2 regions of the Yersinia sp. KBS0713 genome follow, and region 2 is predicted to be linked to the other one. Evidence: predicted binding sites of a transcription regulator. Region 2 holds the regulator's gene; the other holds the start of a gene.

Region 1 (7,740 bases), 890 kb from region 2:
CGCAAACTGAATTTGAAGTGAAACCAGCCATTTTAATGATTCTGAAAGGGGTGAGCGCCGGGCAGGCCCGTCAGGATCTACAGCAGCATCATGGTTATTTACGTGCTGCATTGTAACAGTCACTTTCAGGGGATCGGCAATGGATAAGTCCACTATATTGGCAACACAAATTCTTGCGGGTATTGGCGGTGAAGGGAATATTCTCAAACTTGAAAACTGCATGACCCGGGTTCGTATTGTCGTGAAAGATGAGCAACTGCCGGATTTAGCGCTGCTTAAACAGTTGCCAGGTGTGAAGGGCTACATCAAGCAGGGGCAGCAGCATCAGCTAATTGTTGGCCCAGGAGCTGCGTCCAAAGTGGTTGATAGTATGCGTAATCTATTGAAAAATAATGAGGATTATGCTGCGGCACCTCAGGATGATATCAGCCGCAATAAGGCGCAGGCCAAGGCGAAATATGCCGCGCCAATGAGTGAAGCTTTGCGGCAACTGGCGAACATATTCATCCCGATTATCCCGGCATTTATTGCCTCAGGTTTGATTATGGGGATAGTTAACCTGCTGAAACGGCCTGATATTTCCGGCGATCTGGCGCTGCAATACCCAAACCTGCTCGGCCTGCTAGCCATTTTCGGTAGCGCAGTGTTCGCCATTATGAATATTTTGGTGGGGGTGAATGCCGCCAAAGTCTTTGGTGGCTCAGCAGCCATGGGGGGCGTGATGGCGGGCATTCTGACCAGCCCGGCATTGGCGCAAATTAGCTTATTTGGTGAGGCATTGCAGCCGGGACGGGGTGGTGTCATCGCCGTGCTACTGGTGGTGGCACTGATGTGCTGGCTAGAGAAGTGGCTACGCCAGCGCCTGCCGGAGTCCATTGAGCTTATCGTCAACCCCCTGTTGACGACCCTGATTACCGCCTCGTTAGCCATTGTGATTTTGCAGCCATTGGGCGGCTATATCTCTGAGGGCATTACCCATGGTGTCAATCTGGCGATTGATCATGGCGGCTTGCTGGTGGGTGCGCTGTTGTCCGGCTTCTTCCTGCCACTGGTATTGACCGGGCTGCATCAAGGGTTAGTTCCTATTCATGTTGAGCTGGTTCAAGCCCACGGTGCCAATCCACTGTTGCCGATTTTGGCGATGGCGGGTGTCGGGCAGGTGGGGGCGGCGCTGGCGGTATTAATGAAAACCCGCAATAGCCGATTGAAAAAAGTGATCAAAGGGGCGCTGCCGGTGGGCATCCTGGGGATCGGCGAGCCGCTGATTTTCGGTGTTACTTTGCCTCTGGGGAAACCTTTTATTGCAGCCTGCTTAGGGGGCGCGGTGGGGGGCGCACTGATCAGTTACTGGAAAGTGGCGACGGTAATTACTTTTGGTATTTCCGGTTTACCACTGGCGCTGACCATTGTAACCGGTAAAGTGATGTTGTATTTAGTGGCTATGGTTGTCACCATACTGGCAGGTTTTCTATTTACCTGGTTTATGGGATTTAATGACCCTGAGGAGTAACTTTTGAGCGGAAAGCAGGCCAGCTCCACCTTTGAGCAAACTGACCTTCCCCCTGAAACGACACGCGAACCGCTAGCCGTCAGTGGCAAACGCGTTGTCTTTTTTGATTTAGATGGCACTTTGCATCAGCAGGATATGTTTGGCAGCTTTTTACGTTTTTTGTTGCGCCACCTGCCACTGAATCTGTTGTTGGTGATCCCGCTACTGCCGGTGATTGGACTGGGATTATTGGTTGGAGGGCGCTGCGCCCGCTGGCCGATGAGTCTGTTACTGTGGGCGACGACCTTTGGGCGGCGGGAAGCGAAGCTGAAAGATTTGGAGTTGCGCTTCGTGCAGGCGTTTCGGCAGAAAGTTACCGCGTTTCCGGTGGTAGTGATGCGGTTGCGCGAATATCTGGAGAGCAGTGACGCCGAAGTTTGGCTGATCACCGGTTCGCCACAGCGACTGGTCGAGCAGGTTTACCATGACTCAACATTTATTCACCGCTTACGGCTGGTGGGGAGCCGCATGGCACGGCGCAATGGCGGCTGGGTGCTGCCTCTGCGCTGTTTGGGGCCAGAGAAAGTGGTGCAGTTGGAGCAACGGTTGGGGTCACCGCTGAAACTCTACAGTGGATATAGCGACAGTAAGCAGGATAACCCGCTGCTGCACTTCTGTGAGCATCGTTGGCGGGTCAGTAAGACCGGCGAATTGCAGCAACTAGAGTAAAAGTTGTTGCTGCTATTCGCCACGTTAATGGGTTACCCCTTAGTGAGTGACGTCATTGTCATGGTGGCCAAGCCGCCAGATCCGCTCAGCATGTCTGCCCAGCAGCCATAGGCTGATGCCCAACAGCAGGAATAGCACCGTTTTTGGCATTGCATCCCAGAATAGCTCAAAGAAGCGGGTATACAGGTTGATGGCGAGGAATGTCAGGCCAAAGCCGCGTAACATCGCATCATCCCGTTTTAGCCCTAGCCAGATGGCCATTCCAGCCGCCATGGCAAACAATAAGCTCCAATGTAACAGCTCTATCTGGCGAGTCTGATACCAATGGTCAATATCGCCGTAATTGCCAAAAATAGACAGTATCCATAAGGCGATAAACAGGTAAAGCAGCCCCATCGCCTGTGAAACCCGATCTAGTCGACGCCGCGCCAGCTGCGGTTGCAACGCCAGCGCAGCGGCGCACAGCACCAGGCCAAAGGCGATAAAGCGCATCGGATAATTCATTCCTAGCCAATAAGCGCCCCAACCTGATGCATAGCCGGTCTCCGCCCCAAAGGCATTCCCTAGCGAGAGTAACGCGAATAGCCACACCAGCGGCGAGCGGCCAAACCAACCGACCACGCCATAGATAAGGGTGCCGAGCAGCAATAAGCCAGAGAATCGCCCACTGCCATTATCCAGCCAGAGGCCCAGTTGGCTGATAGCGGCGGCGGTCATCAGGACGCCGAGGAACAGTATCGCCTCATTGCTGTAGATTTTGCTGGCATCTTGTCGGCGGCGGCGAAAGCCCCAAATATAAAGCAGGGTTGCCAAAACCCCTGTCACGGCGACCCGCACCGGGGGATCGAAGCGGAAAAACTGACTAATCCAATTGAGCAGGAGTGTGTCAGCCATTAAGCTGCCAATGGAGATAACCAGTGACGCCAGTGCTGCGAGAAAGGCATAACCTGCCAACCTGCGCCAGTCAAAAGGTTGAATATCGATGTGGTTTAATAAGCGCTGATGTTCTTCCTCGGCGATCACCCCTTCATTGACCCATCCATTGAGCGTTTTGCGCACAATCGTGGCATTTTTCTTGCTGAGCTTCATTTATCTGGCTTCCATTATCAGAGAACACTCATATCGGCAGGTACGTTTTCTATCCAGCCGAAACAGTAACCGATCATGATATTCTGAGCTACTTTATATGCAGCTAGTGAAGCTGTTGCCGGGATAACGGGTGTAGAGGTTATGGTTAGCTGTGTATAATGCACGCCGCAAAAGTAGCTGAGAGGTTAATGTGTCTGCTGATAATAATTTATCTTCTGAATGTGTGTCGACCGCTGAGTACAGTGATGAGTACTGGATGCAGCGCGCCTTGATGCTGGCCCTGCGCGCGCAGGAAGAGGGTGAAGTCCCAGTGGGCGCGGTGTTGGTGCTGGATAATCAGGTGATTGGCGAAGGCTGGAACCGCTCTATTTGCGATAGTGATCCCACGGCGCACGCCGAGGTCATGGCGCTACGGCAAGGTGGGCAAGTGGTGCAGAATTATCGTCTGCTGGACGCCACCCTCTATGTGACGCTGGAGCCATGTGTGATGTGTGCTGGTGCTATGGTACACAGCCGGATTCGCCGTTTGGTGTATGGGGCGAATGATCTGAAAACTGGTGCCGCCGGATCACTGCTGGATATTTTACGCCACCCAGGGATGAATCATCAGGTGGAGATCAGCGCGGGTGTGCTGGCAGAGGCCTGTTCCCAGCAGTTAAGCGCGTTTTTTCGTCAGCGCCGCGCGCAGCAGAAAGCATTGAGAGTCGCGCTGCGGGCCTCGGTGGACAAAAATTAACCCGCGCGCGATAACCTGAGATGAAAAATGAGTGTTAGTTACTGATTGACCAGCCGGGGGCGACGACCGGATAGGCTCTCCCCAATTCAGCCTCGATAGCCGCGTGTTGGGCAGCTTTTTTCTCTTTTTCCTGCAAATACCCCACCAAACTCACCTGATAACGGCGAATATTCTCGACGTAGTTATAGGCTTCGTGACCACGGGCGTAGCCATAGGTGGTGCTCGGGTAGTAGCGTTTTTGGCTCAACATGGGGAGCCGCATTTTGACATCAACCCAGCTGTCTGGGTTGCCATTCTGGTTTTTGGTCAGCCGCCGTGCATCCAGCATATGACCATAACCCATATTGTATGCCGCCAGTGCGAACCAGATCCGCTCATCCTCGGGGATGGTTTCCGGCACTTTTTGCATCAGCCGCTGCAAATAGATGGAGCCGCCTCTAATGCTCTCCTCGGGGTCTACGCGGTCTTTGACCCCCAAACCATCTGCGGTGGCGCGGGTTAGCATCATCAAACCCCGCACGCCAGTTGGCGAGGTGGCTTGCGGGTTCCAATGAGACTCCTGATAAGCAATCGCCGCCAGCAATTTCCAATCGATATCACCTGCATGTTTTTCAAACAGTGGCCGGAAAGTGGGCAGCACATTGTCGATGGCGGAGAGGAAAGTTTTGGTATCGACATAATCAAAGCTACCGACATGGCCGAGATATTTCTCCTCCAGCCGCGCCAAACTGCCGTCTTCCACCATCTGGCTGTAGAAGTCGAGCATCGCGGCATAGAGGCTGTCATCACTACCTTTGCGGAAATACCAGGTCACCGGCTCTTCATCTGTGACATCAAAGGCGACCGCCAATTGCGGGTGAATGCGTTGCAGCAGAGCAATGGTGATGGAGTCACCCAGGGTATAGTCGAGTTTGCCATCAGCAACTTGCTCCAGTAGCTCTTTCCCTGTGCGGTCAATGGATGATCCCCAGTTAAGATCCGGATATTTGCTCTGCTTAAGCTGTTTTAGTGTGGTCATATGAGCTGAACCGGAGGCAACAATCAGCTGCCCTTTCAGATCACCGAAGGATTTTGGTCGTGATGTGCCAAGTCGGTAGACCAACTGCTGCGAGACCGAATAGTAGGCAGGGCCAGAGCGCGCCCGATTAAGACGTTCGCGGTTATAGATAAGCCCGGCGGCCAGCATATCTGCATCATCGCTATCTAAAGCATCAAACAGATCGTCAATATTATGATGTGGGGTCATGACCAGCTTGACCCCCAGATAATCGGCAAAACGTTTTGCCAGCTCATAGTCGAGGCCGGAAGGGCCATCTTTTCCGGGGGTGTAGTTCAGTGGTGAACTAATAGTGCTAACTCGCAGCTCACCACGGGCTTTTATGCGATCGAGTTGCCCCTCCTGACCATTGCGCCAGGGAATATTGGGCCACAGTGCGAGGGCCAAAAGTATGGCAATTACACCGATAACAAAGTAATTTAATTTTATGCGCGTCAAATAGTTATCTCTCGGCAGCGCTCTTTATATGTGTGTCGTGAAGCGAGAATCGACATGGTTAAATCCCCAGTGGAGTGGCATTTTGCGCAACAAATCGTCAGTGTGCAACTTTATTGCGTGCTTATTTATCCGGTATTCAGCCAATAACCCTAATCGCAGTTTCTGACGCAATTATGAATAATAGCTACGCAAACGGTTTCGTCGGCGGCTTAGATTCACTATAATGGCGCGCGTTTTCCCCTGTTTTGCGCCAATGAGTGCTGCGCCCAATGAAGTGCTGTTCCAGTCGCTTCGAAGAGAGAGAAACTTAGATTATGGAAATACTGCGTGGTTCGCCCGCTTTGTCGGCTTTTCGTGTTACCAAACTGTTGTCCCGTTGCCAGGATGCTCACCTGCCGGTGAGTGATATCTACGCCGAATATGTTCACTTTGCCGATGTTAGCGCACCACTGAGTGCCGATGAACACGCCAGACTCCAACGGCTGCTTAAGTATGGGCCATCTCTCCCTGAGCACGCGCCAGAAGGGCGTCTACTACTGGTTACCCCACGGCCGGGAACCATCTCTCCGTGGTCTTCCAAAGCCACTGATATTGCGCACAACTGTGCATTGCCACAAGTGCTGCGGCTGGAACGTGGTTTGGCCTTCTATATTCAAGTTCAAGGCCCGAGTCTGAATGAAAGCCAGTGGCAACAACTGTCGGCGCTGCTGCATGATCGCATGATGGAAACGGTATTTTCCGATTTGCAGCAAGCAGAACAGCTGTTCTCCCATCATCAGCCAGCCCCGGTACAACGGGTGGATATTCTGGCGCAGGGCCGCAGTGCACTGGAGCAGGCCAATACCAAATTGGGTCTGGCACTGGCAGCGGATGAAATTGATTATCTGCTGGCCGCCTTTACCGGGCTTGGGCGCAACCCGACGGATATTGAGCTGTATATGTTTGCGCAGGCAAACTCTGAGCACTGCCGCCATAAGATCTTTAACGCGGATTGGATAATCGACGGGGTTGCTCAGCCTAAGACCCTGTTCAAAATGATCAAAAATACCTTTGAACACACGCCGGATTACGTGTTGTCTGCTTATAAAGACAATGCCGCGGTGATGGAAGGTTCTCAGGTTGGGCGCTTCTTTGCCGCGCCAGAGAGTGGTGTTTATGGCTACCATCAGGAAGAGGCGCATATTCTGATGAAAGTTGAGACCCATAACCATCCAACGGCCATTTCACCCTGGCCGGGGGCGGCGACCGGCTCAGGCGGTGAGATCCGTGATGAAGGTGCCACCGGACGTGGCGCGAAACCGAAAGCAGGTTTGGTGGGCTTCTCAGTCTCTAACTTGCGTATTCCCGGTTTCGAGCAGCCGTGGGAAGAGAATTTCGGCAAGCCGGCGCGGATAGTCACCGCGCTGGATATCATGACCGAAGGCCCATTGGGCGGTGCCGCATTCAATAATGAATTTGGTCGTCCAGCGCTGCTGGGCTACTTCCGCACCTATGAAGAGCGGGTTAACAGCCATAACGGCACTGAGTTACGTGGCTACCATAAGCCCATTATGTTGGCGGGTGGGATCGGCAATATCCGTGCCGATCATGTGCAAAAAGGCGAGATCACCGTCGGCGCTAAGCTGGTGGTACTCGGCGGCCCGGCAATGAATATTGGCCTGGGGGGCGGCGCGGCTTCATCCATGGCCTCTGGTCAGTCAGATGCGGATCTGGATTTTGCCTCGGTACAACGGGATAACCCAGAGATGGAGCGCCGCTGTCAGGAAGTGATCGACCGCTGCTGGCAGTTAGGTGACCACAACCCGATTCTGTTTATCCATGACGTCGGCGCGGGCGGCTTGTCCAACGCTATGCCGGAGCTGGTCAGCGATGGCGGTCGTGGTGGTCGTTTTGAGCTGCGCGATATCCTGAACGACGAGCCGGGCATGAGCCCGCTGGAAGTGTGGTGTAACGAATCTCAGGAGCGCTATGTCATGGCGATCGCCCCGGCGCAGATGGCGCAGTTTGATGAGATCTGCCGTCGTGAGCGCGCCCCTTATGCGGTGATTGGTGAGGCTACGGAAGAGTTACATCTCACCCTCAATGATCGCCATTTCGATAACCAACCGATCGATATGCCGCTGGATGTGCTGCTGGGTAAAACGCCGAAAATGCTGCGCGACGTGAAGAGCCTGCAGGCCGAAGGTGAGGCGCTGGAGCGCG
Region 2 (7,740 bases):
AAGTTATTGAGGCCACAGGTAGTCTGCCAGCAAACGAATCTCGATACGCTAACTCAAGTCAGTGATTCAGATGAGTGAGTGTCGCTAACAACCCTACGGTTTTAGATACGACGGATATAACTCGTTGACGAATGGTTGATTTAAGTTCGCTGAAAGCATAAATAAGCTACAATTGTGAAGCCATTAACGTTTTCTCACAATATCGATTAGAATCCTGTATCTCTTCGCTTTTTTATATCCTGAGTTTCGGCAATACTGTGACTCTTCATATTCATCTCAGGGCTAAGGTTGGTAGCGTTATTATGCGTTTAATTCTTACGCTGTTTGTGCTGCTGTTTACCCAACTATTCTTAAATTTGGCGCATGCGTCGCCGCAGGCACAGGTGTCGGCGGAGCAAAAGAGAGGTCAGGTCAGCCAAGCCAGCCCTGATGATCGTAAAAAGCGAAAAGCTGATAAAAGTACCAAGAAAGCGAAAATTGCCAGCGCTAAAACTGCCACCGGCAAAACCAGCACCAATAAAACCGCCGTCAGCAGCAATAAAAAGAGCATAGCCAGTAACACAACGAAAGCTCTTAAGAAGAAAGTGCAAGAAATAAGTAAACCCACCATAAAACAACCCAGCAGTGTTAAAAAAACGAATACTAAAACAGCGGCCAACAAAAAAGTGGCGGCGGTCAAAAAAACAGAAAAAATTGCTTATGGTCGGCATCGAAATAAGACTCAAGGTAAAGCTGGCACAGAATTAGTTGCAAATAATAAAATCAAGCTCAGCCCTGCCCATAAAAAGCGCTACCAACATGCGAAGCAAACGGCAATGAGCAAACTGATGAAACAAGTCGGTAAACCTTATCGTTGGGGCGGCACCTCGCCGAATACCGGTTTTGATTGCAGTGGGCTTATTTATTACGCCTATAAAGATGTGATCAGAATAAAAATGCCGCGTACTGCTAACGAGATGTATCATTTACGTGATGCCGCGCCAGTCAAACGTGCTGAATTAGAGAGTGGTGATCTGGTGTTCTTTAATATTGCCAATCGCGGCGTTGCCGATCATGTCGGTGTCTATTTAGGTAACGGCAAATTTATTCAGTCCCCGCGTACCGGCGAAGAGATCCGCATTAGTATGCTGAATAACGACTACTGGCAAGATCACTATGTGGGTGCTCGCCGCGTGGTCACACCTAAAACTATCCGCTAATTCTTCAACTCACAGCCAGCACTGCTGTTGGCTGTGAGTACCCCACTCGCCAAACTTCTGTTATCCCCGTGATCTATCTTGGCTAATGCCAATGCCATACTAATACTGTGGTTATAACTGTCATTTCTGTCGAAAATTGTTAAGATTATACCCACAACAAAAATACAACAATTAAGCTTTTAACCGCTCTTCGCCACATCATGGCCTGCGGCTATTGATGGGATTTGAGGAGCAAACACCCTGAGCAACCCGAAAGGAGAGAGCTATGTCTTTTGAATTACCGGCATTACCTTATGCACAAAATGCACTGGAACCCCATATCTCAGCTGAAACGCTGGAGTACCATTACGGCAAACACCATAATACCTATGTGATTAACCTCAATAATCTGATTAAAGATAGTGAGTTTGCTGACAAAACGCTGGAAGAGATAGTAAAAACCTCCAGCGGTGGTCTCTTTAACAATGCGGCCCAAGTCTGGAACCATACTTTCTACTGGCACTGTCTGTCACCAAATGGTGGTGGTGAGCCGACCGGTAAAGTGGCTGATGCCATTAATCAATCATTTGGTTCTTTTGCTGAATTTAAAGCACAATTTACCGATGCCGCAGTGAAAAACTTTGGCGCAGGTTGGACTTGGCTGGTTAAAAAAGCCGATGGCACGCTGGCGATTGTGAGTACATCTAATGCGGCAACCCCGCTGACGACCACGGATAAACCGTTACTGACGGTGGATGTGTGGGAACACGCTTATTATATTGATTACCGCAATGCGCGGCCAAAATATCTGGAAAATTTCTGGGCGCTGGTTAACTGGGCATTCGTTGAGAAGAATTTAGCCTGAGAAGGCAATAAGCGCGAGACGATGTGTTAGCACATCAAGCAATAATTAAGGGCGGGTAAACCGCCCTACTTTACTATTTTACCGGCAAGCGGCTTAATTAATTCATTACCGCCACGAAGCTAAAGGCAATAATCATCGCCAGCGCACCAACAGTCGTAATCAGCGACATTTTCAGATTGGTATCCATAAAAACTCCTCAGCCGGTCAGTTTGTCGTAGGGAAAAGGCACATAGTTAGTGTGTTAAAATATCTTCCCACAATTCAGAAAAAAAATCTTGTGCTCATTACGCACTTTATAACTTTGAATACCTCTTTCACTTTTCCTCCAGATCAGCCAAAATTCGCAGTTCATAACTGCATACCGACCAATAACGTCCAATAAATACTCTCAGACAACCAGCTGATTCCATTTTCCAGCCAATAACATGCTTCTGTCTGAGTGGTTTCGCGTCTGCAGGCAAACGATTAACATAATACTTACCTACTGTAACAGGTGAGCTTAGGAGTCATTTTTTTTATGGCAACGATTAAAGATGTGGCCAAACACGCGGGTGTTTCCACCACCACCGTTTCGCACGTGATTAACAAAACGCGTTTCGTCGCCGAAAATACTAAGGCTGCCGTGTGGGCGGCCATTAAAGAACTGCATTATTCACCCAGTGCTGTGGCCCGTAGTTTGAAAGTTAATCACACCAAATCAATTGGTTTACTGGCAACGTCCAGCGAAGCGCCCTATTTTGCTGAAGTGATCGAAGCGGTTGAAAACAGTTGTTATAGCAAGGGTTACACGCTGATTTTATGTAACTCTCATAATAATCTGGATAAACAGAAAGCCTATCTGGCGATGCTGGCACAAAAGCGTGTTGATGGACTGCTGGTGATGTGTTCAGAATATCCCGAGCAGTTGCTGGGGATGCTGGAAGATTATCGTAATATCCCGATGGTGGTGATGGATTGGGGGACAGCACGTGGCGACTTTACTGACTCGATTATCGATAACGCCTTTGAAGGCGGCTATTTGGCTGGACGTTATCTGATTGAGCGCGGTCATCGTGATATCGGCGCTATTCCCGGCCAGCTATCCCGTAATACTGGCGGTGGTCGCCATCAGGGCTTTTTGAAAGCCCTGGAGGAGGCCAATATCACGCTGCGTGATGAATGGGTGGTTCAGGGCGATTTCGAACCGGAGTCCGGTTATAAAGCCATGCACCAGATTCTGACGCAAAAACATCGCCCGACCGCGGTATTCTGTGGCGGCGATATTATGGCGATGGGTGCAATATGCGCAGCCGATGAGCTGGGCTTGCGGGTGCCGCAAGATATTTCAGTGATCGGGTATGATAATGTGCGCAACGCGCGCTACTTCTCCCCTGCGCTGACCACCATTCATCAGCCAAAAGAGCGATTAGGTGAAACCGCTTTTGCGATGTTGCTCGACCGTATTGTCAGCAAGCGCGAAGACCCCCAGACCATTGAGGTGCACCCGAAACTGGTCGAGCGACGTTCTGTTGCGGATGGCCCGTTCCGCGATTATCGCCGCTAACTCTCTTCTGCCGGTAGCAAACTCGGCTACCGGCGCGGTTATTTGCTCTCAGTTGCTGGTGTCGTCATGCTGAGTAGCTGATGGGTTGTCATCTTTCAGCCACTCAGCATTTAGCGTGACACTGTCACCCAAATACGCCAGCAACCATGCCAGTGCCGGTGAGTGGTTGTTCTGCTCCCACGTCAGGCAGCATGGGCTATCCGGTAGCGGTTCAGCCAAGCTTAGCGCTGCCAGCCTCCCTTGCGCAATCAGCGGCGAGACCATATGAGCAGGCACCATGCCAACACATAGCCCCGCGCACAGGCAGTCAATCCCCGTCGCCCAGTCCGGTGCCACCAACCGCTGCTGATTATCTAAGGTCCAGGTGTCCCGTTTCGGCAGGTTGCGCGCGGTATCTTCCAGACAGAGTGCGGGGTAAGGCCGCAACTGATCATCGGTCAGTGGCCCGGTTAACCGCGCTAATGGGTGTTCGACACTCACCACACATTGCCAACTTAAAAAGCCCATGTCGCGAAAAACAAACCGCCCTCCGACTGGCACCGCACGCGTGGCGCCGATGGCCATTTCAGCCTGCCCGTCCACCAGCGCATCCCAGACGCCATTGAACACCTCATAACGTACCCGTAATTCGATATCAGGAAAATGTCGATAGAAATCCAGAACTAAGCGGCGGCTGCGCTGTGGTTTGACGATTTTATCCACCACGATGGTTAACTCCCCTCGCCAGCCATTCGCCACTTGTTGGCATTGACGGCGAGTGCCATTCATTTTTTTGATAACATCGCGAGCTTCTTTGATAAAAACGACACCTGCGGCGGTTAATTCTACGTCACGATGACGCCGTTCAAACAGCGGCACCGCCAGCCACTCTTCAAGCTGGCGCACGGTATAACTTATCGCCGATGGCACACGGTGCAATTCTTGAGCGGCGGCACTGAAGCTACCGGTACGTGCGACCGCGTCAACCACATCCAGCGAGTATTCAGACCACATTATCTTCTGCTCCTGTTGCTCATTTATTCAGACATCAAATATTTTGATAGCATGGCGCAAATATTACCGTTTCACAATCGAATCACTCGCCGGATAGAATGCCCCCGCAATAAAATTGCCTGTAATAATACATTTACAATAACAACATATTGACAACAGCAACGCCTGCAACATTTTCACATTGAGAATAAAGAATGAAAACCACCTCTAGCTTCATGTTCTACCTGGCTGGCTTAAGTATGCTGGGTTATCTGGCCACCGACATGTATTTGCCCGCCTTTGGCGCAATGCAACAAGAGCTGCAAACCTCCGCCGGTGCCATCAGTGCCAGTCTGAGCATCTTCCTCGCCGGTTTCGCTATCGCCCAACTTATCTGGGGGCCGGTATCGGATAAAATAGGTCGTAAACCGGTGCTGTTGGTCGGGTTGGGGTTATTTGCTATCGGCTGTCTGGGGATTTTGTGGGTTGAGACTGCCACCCAGTTATTAATCCTGCGTTTTATTCAAGCGGTGGGGGTCTGTTCTGCCGCCGTGAGCTGGCAAGCCTTAGTGGTGGATCGTTATCGCGACGGTAAAGCCAACCGCGTATTCGCAACTATCATGCCGCTGGTGGCGTTGTCGCCGGCACTGGCACCTTTGCTGGGTGCCTGGCTGTTAAATCACTTCAGTTGGCGCGCCATTTTTGTCGTTCTGCTGGCCGTTACTCTGCTGCTCCTGATCCCAACGGCGCTGTTGAAAGAGCGGAAAAAATCCGCGACTGATAAAGCCGATCAAAGTAGGGCTAGGATCAGTTTCTACCAGTTATTGAAATCGCCACAGTTTAGCGGCAACGTGATGATGTTCGCCGCATGTAGTGCCGGATTTTTCGCTTGGTTAACCGGTTCACCTTTTATTTTGGGCGACATGGGATATGGCCCGAACGTCATCGGTTTAAGTTATGTTCCACAGACATTGGCTTTTCTCTTAGGCGGTTTCGGTTGCCGTAGCGCTCTGACTCGCATCAAAGGAAATACCCTGCTGCCATGGCTGTTGGCGGGGTATAGCGCCAGCATGATCGCGCTCTATCTCATCGCAACCTTTACCACTCCGACACTGGTGAGCTTACTTATTCCTTTCTGCATAATGGCGCTTGTGAATGGTGCCTGCTACCCTATTATCGTAGCGAATGCATTAATGCCTTTTCCGGCGAACACTGGCAAAGCCGCTGCACTGCAAAACACGCTTCAGCTAGGGTTGTGTTTTGTCGCGAGCATGATGGTGTCCGCTTTTATCAGCCAGGCATTGCTGGCAACAGTGACGGTGATGCTGTCGACGGTTGTGTTAGCACTATTGGGATATGGCATTCATTGCTATGCGCTGCGAAAAGATAAAAAGGGAATTAATTTTCAATAGAAATAGTCACTAAGCGGCATAAAAGCCGGGAGCGATTTAGTATTGAGAAAGCGTCCCGGCAAGCCTATACTCGGTTTAACCGATTACAATACCATTAAAAAAAAGCATTATCTTAAGCACTTTCTGTGCGCGTGGATTGCGTCACATTTACTCTTATGGATGAGTTACCCTAAACCAAAACATAATTAGGGTTTCTTCTTAATCTTCCTCTGTCCGTAACGGATATCAGACACCAAGGTCACAACAACCTAATTGGTATGTCTTCGCGCATATAGATAATTATCGCGGGTCATAAGTCAGAAGAAAGTGATGGAGAAGCTATGAGTTCATCCTGTATAGAAGACCAGAGCATTCAAGAAAATCCGTGGTTCCGCATAGTGCAAGAGATGCTGAACCGGGCTGATATTGAGATCAATGGCTCACGCCCCTTCGACATTCAAGTTAATAACCCAGACTTTTTTAAGCGGGTATTACAAGAAGGATCTTTGGGATTAGGTGAGAGTTATATGGACGGTTGGTGGGAGTGCGATCGCTTGGATATCTTTTTCCAGCGAGTTCTCCGTGCTGGCCTGGAAAATCAACTTCCACACCATCTCAAAGATACTTTACGTATTGCCGCCGCCCGTGTGATCAATTTGCAATCAAAGAAACGCGCCTGGATTGTCGGCAAAGAGCATTATGACTTAGGTAATGATCTATTTAGCCTCATGCTCGACCCCAATATGCAATACTCCTGCGGCTACTGGAAAGAGGCCACGACTCTTGAGCAAGCGCAGGAAAATAAGCTGCAGATGATCTGCGAAAAGCTGCAATTAGCCCCGGGCATGAAACTGCTGGATATCGGTTGTGGTTGGGGTGGACTTGCCGCTTATGCCGCCCGCCATTACGGGGTCTCAGTCTCAGGGGTGACCATTTCAGCGGAACAGCAAAAATTGGCGCAAGAGCGCTGCGCAGGTTTGGATGTCACTATCTTGCTGCAAGACTATCGTGATTTAAATGAACAGTTTGATCGTATTGTGTCAGTGGGGATGTTCGAGCATGTGGGGCCAAAGAATTACCGCACCTATTTTGAGGTGGTAAATCGCAATTTAAAACCTGATGGGTTGTTCTTGCTGCACACCATTGGCGCTAATCGCACTGATCTCAGTATTGATCCGTGGATTAATAAATATATCTTCCCAAATGGTTGCCTGCCCTCGGTGAAACATATTGCTCAGGCCAGCGAGCCCTATTTTATCATGGAAGATTGGCATAATTTCGGCGCAGATTATGACCGAACATTAATGGCCTGGTATGCCCGTTTCCAAGCGGCATGGCCAACTCTGGCGCAGAATTACTCCTCGCGATTTGAACGGATGTTTAGCTATTATCTGAATGCGTGTGCTGGGGCATTCCGCGCCAGAGACATTCAATTGTGGCAAGTTCTGTTTAGCCCTAATGGCGTAGAGGGCGGTATTCGAACTCCCCGTTAAGAGTGCCGCAATTTAAACATGACTGGTTTGATAGCAGGGGTGCACAGCCCCTGCTTCACTTTTATCCTACTTACTCACGCACTGTTTTTTCCACCGCCTCAATGGCATGGACAATATCGCGCTGCGCCAGTACTCGCTCAACGGTATCCACCACAGCCTGCGTCTGCGGATCTATTTCGATATTGACCCGATGCCCTAAGCGCTTTTTACCTAGCGTGGTGCGTGCCAGTGTTTCCGGGATCAGATGCACACAAAAACGGTTGCCGACAACTTCACCGATGGTCAGGCTGATACCATC

The links. Region 2 encodes PurR, which represses purine synthesis genes. Its sites were predicted from a motif close to CANGCAAACGTTTGCNTG; they were not measured.
Positions count from the first base shown of each region.
Region 1: a site for PurR is predicted at 5,724-5,741, ahead of purL (phosphoribosylformylglycinamidine synthase). Genes of this name have one in related genera too.

Region 1 is NZ_CP042173.1:1,176,631-1,184,370, forward strand. Features, by position in the region: gene murQ (N-acetylmuramic acid 6-phosphate etherase) at 1-116, shown strand, start outside; gene FFE93_RS05535 (PTS transporter subunit EIIC) at 140-1,510, shown strand; gene yfhb (phosphatidylglycerophosphatase C) at 1,631-2,218, shown strand; gene FFE93_RS05545 (hypothetical protein) at 2,258-3,307, opposite strand; gene tadA (tRNA adenosine(34) deaminase TadA) at 3,498-4,043, shown strand; gene mltF (membrane-bound lytic murein transglycosylase MltF) at 4,078-5,538, opposite strand; gene purL (phosphoribosylformylglycinamidine synthase) at 5,853-7,740, shown strand, end outside.
Region 2 is NZ_CP042173.1:2,067,681-2,075,420, reverse strand. Features, by position in the region: gene FFE93_RS09695 (C40 family peptidase) at 303-1,199, shown strand; gene sodB (superoxide dismutase [Fe]) at 1,465-2,043, shown strand; gene FFE93_RS09685 (YnhF family membrane protein) at 2,141-2,230, opposite strand; gene purR (HTH-type transcriptional repressor PurR) at 2,561-3,586, shown strand; gene punR (DNA-binding transcriptional activator PunR) at 3,635-4,579, opposite strand; gene punC (purine nucleoside transporter PunC) at 4,774-5,970, shown strand; gene cfa (cyclopropane fatty acyl phospholipid synthase) at 6,291-7,442, shown strand; gene FFE93_RS09660 (riboflavin synthase subunit alpha) at 7,513-7,740, opposite strand, start outside.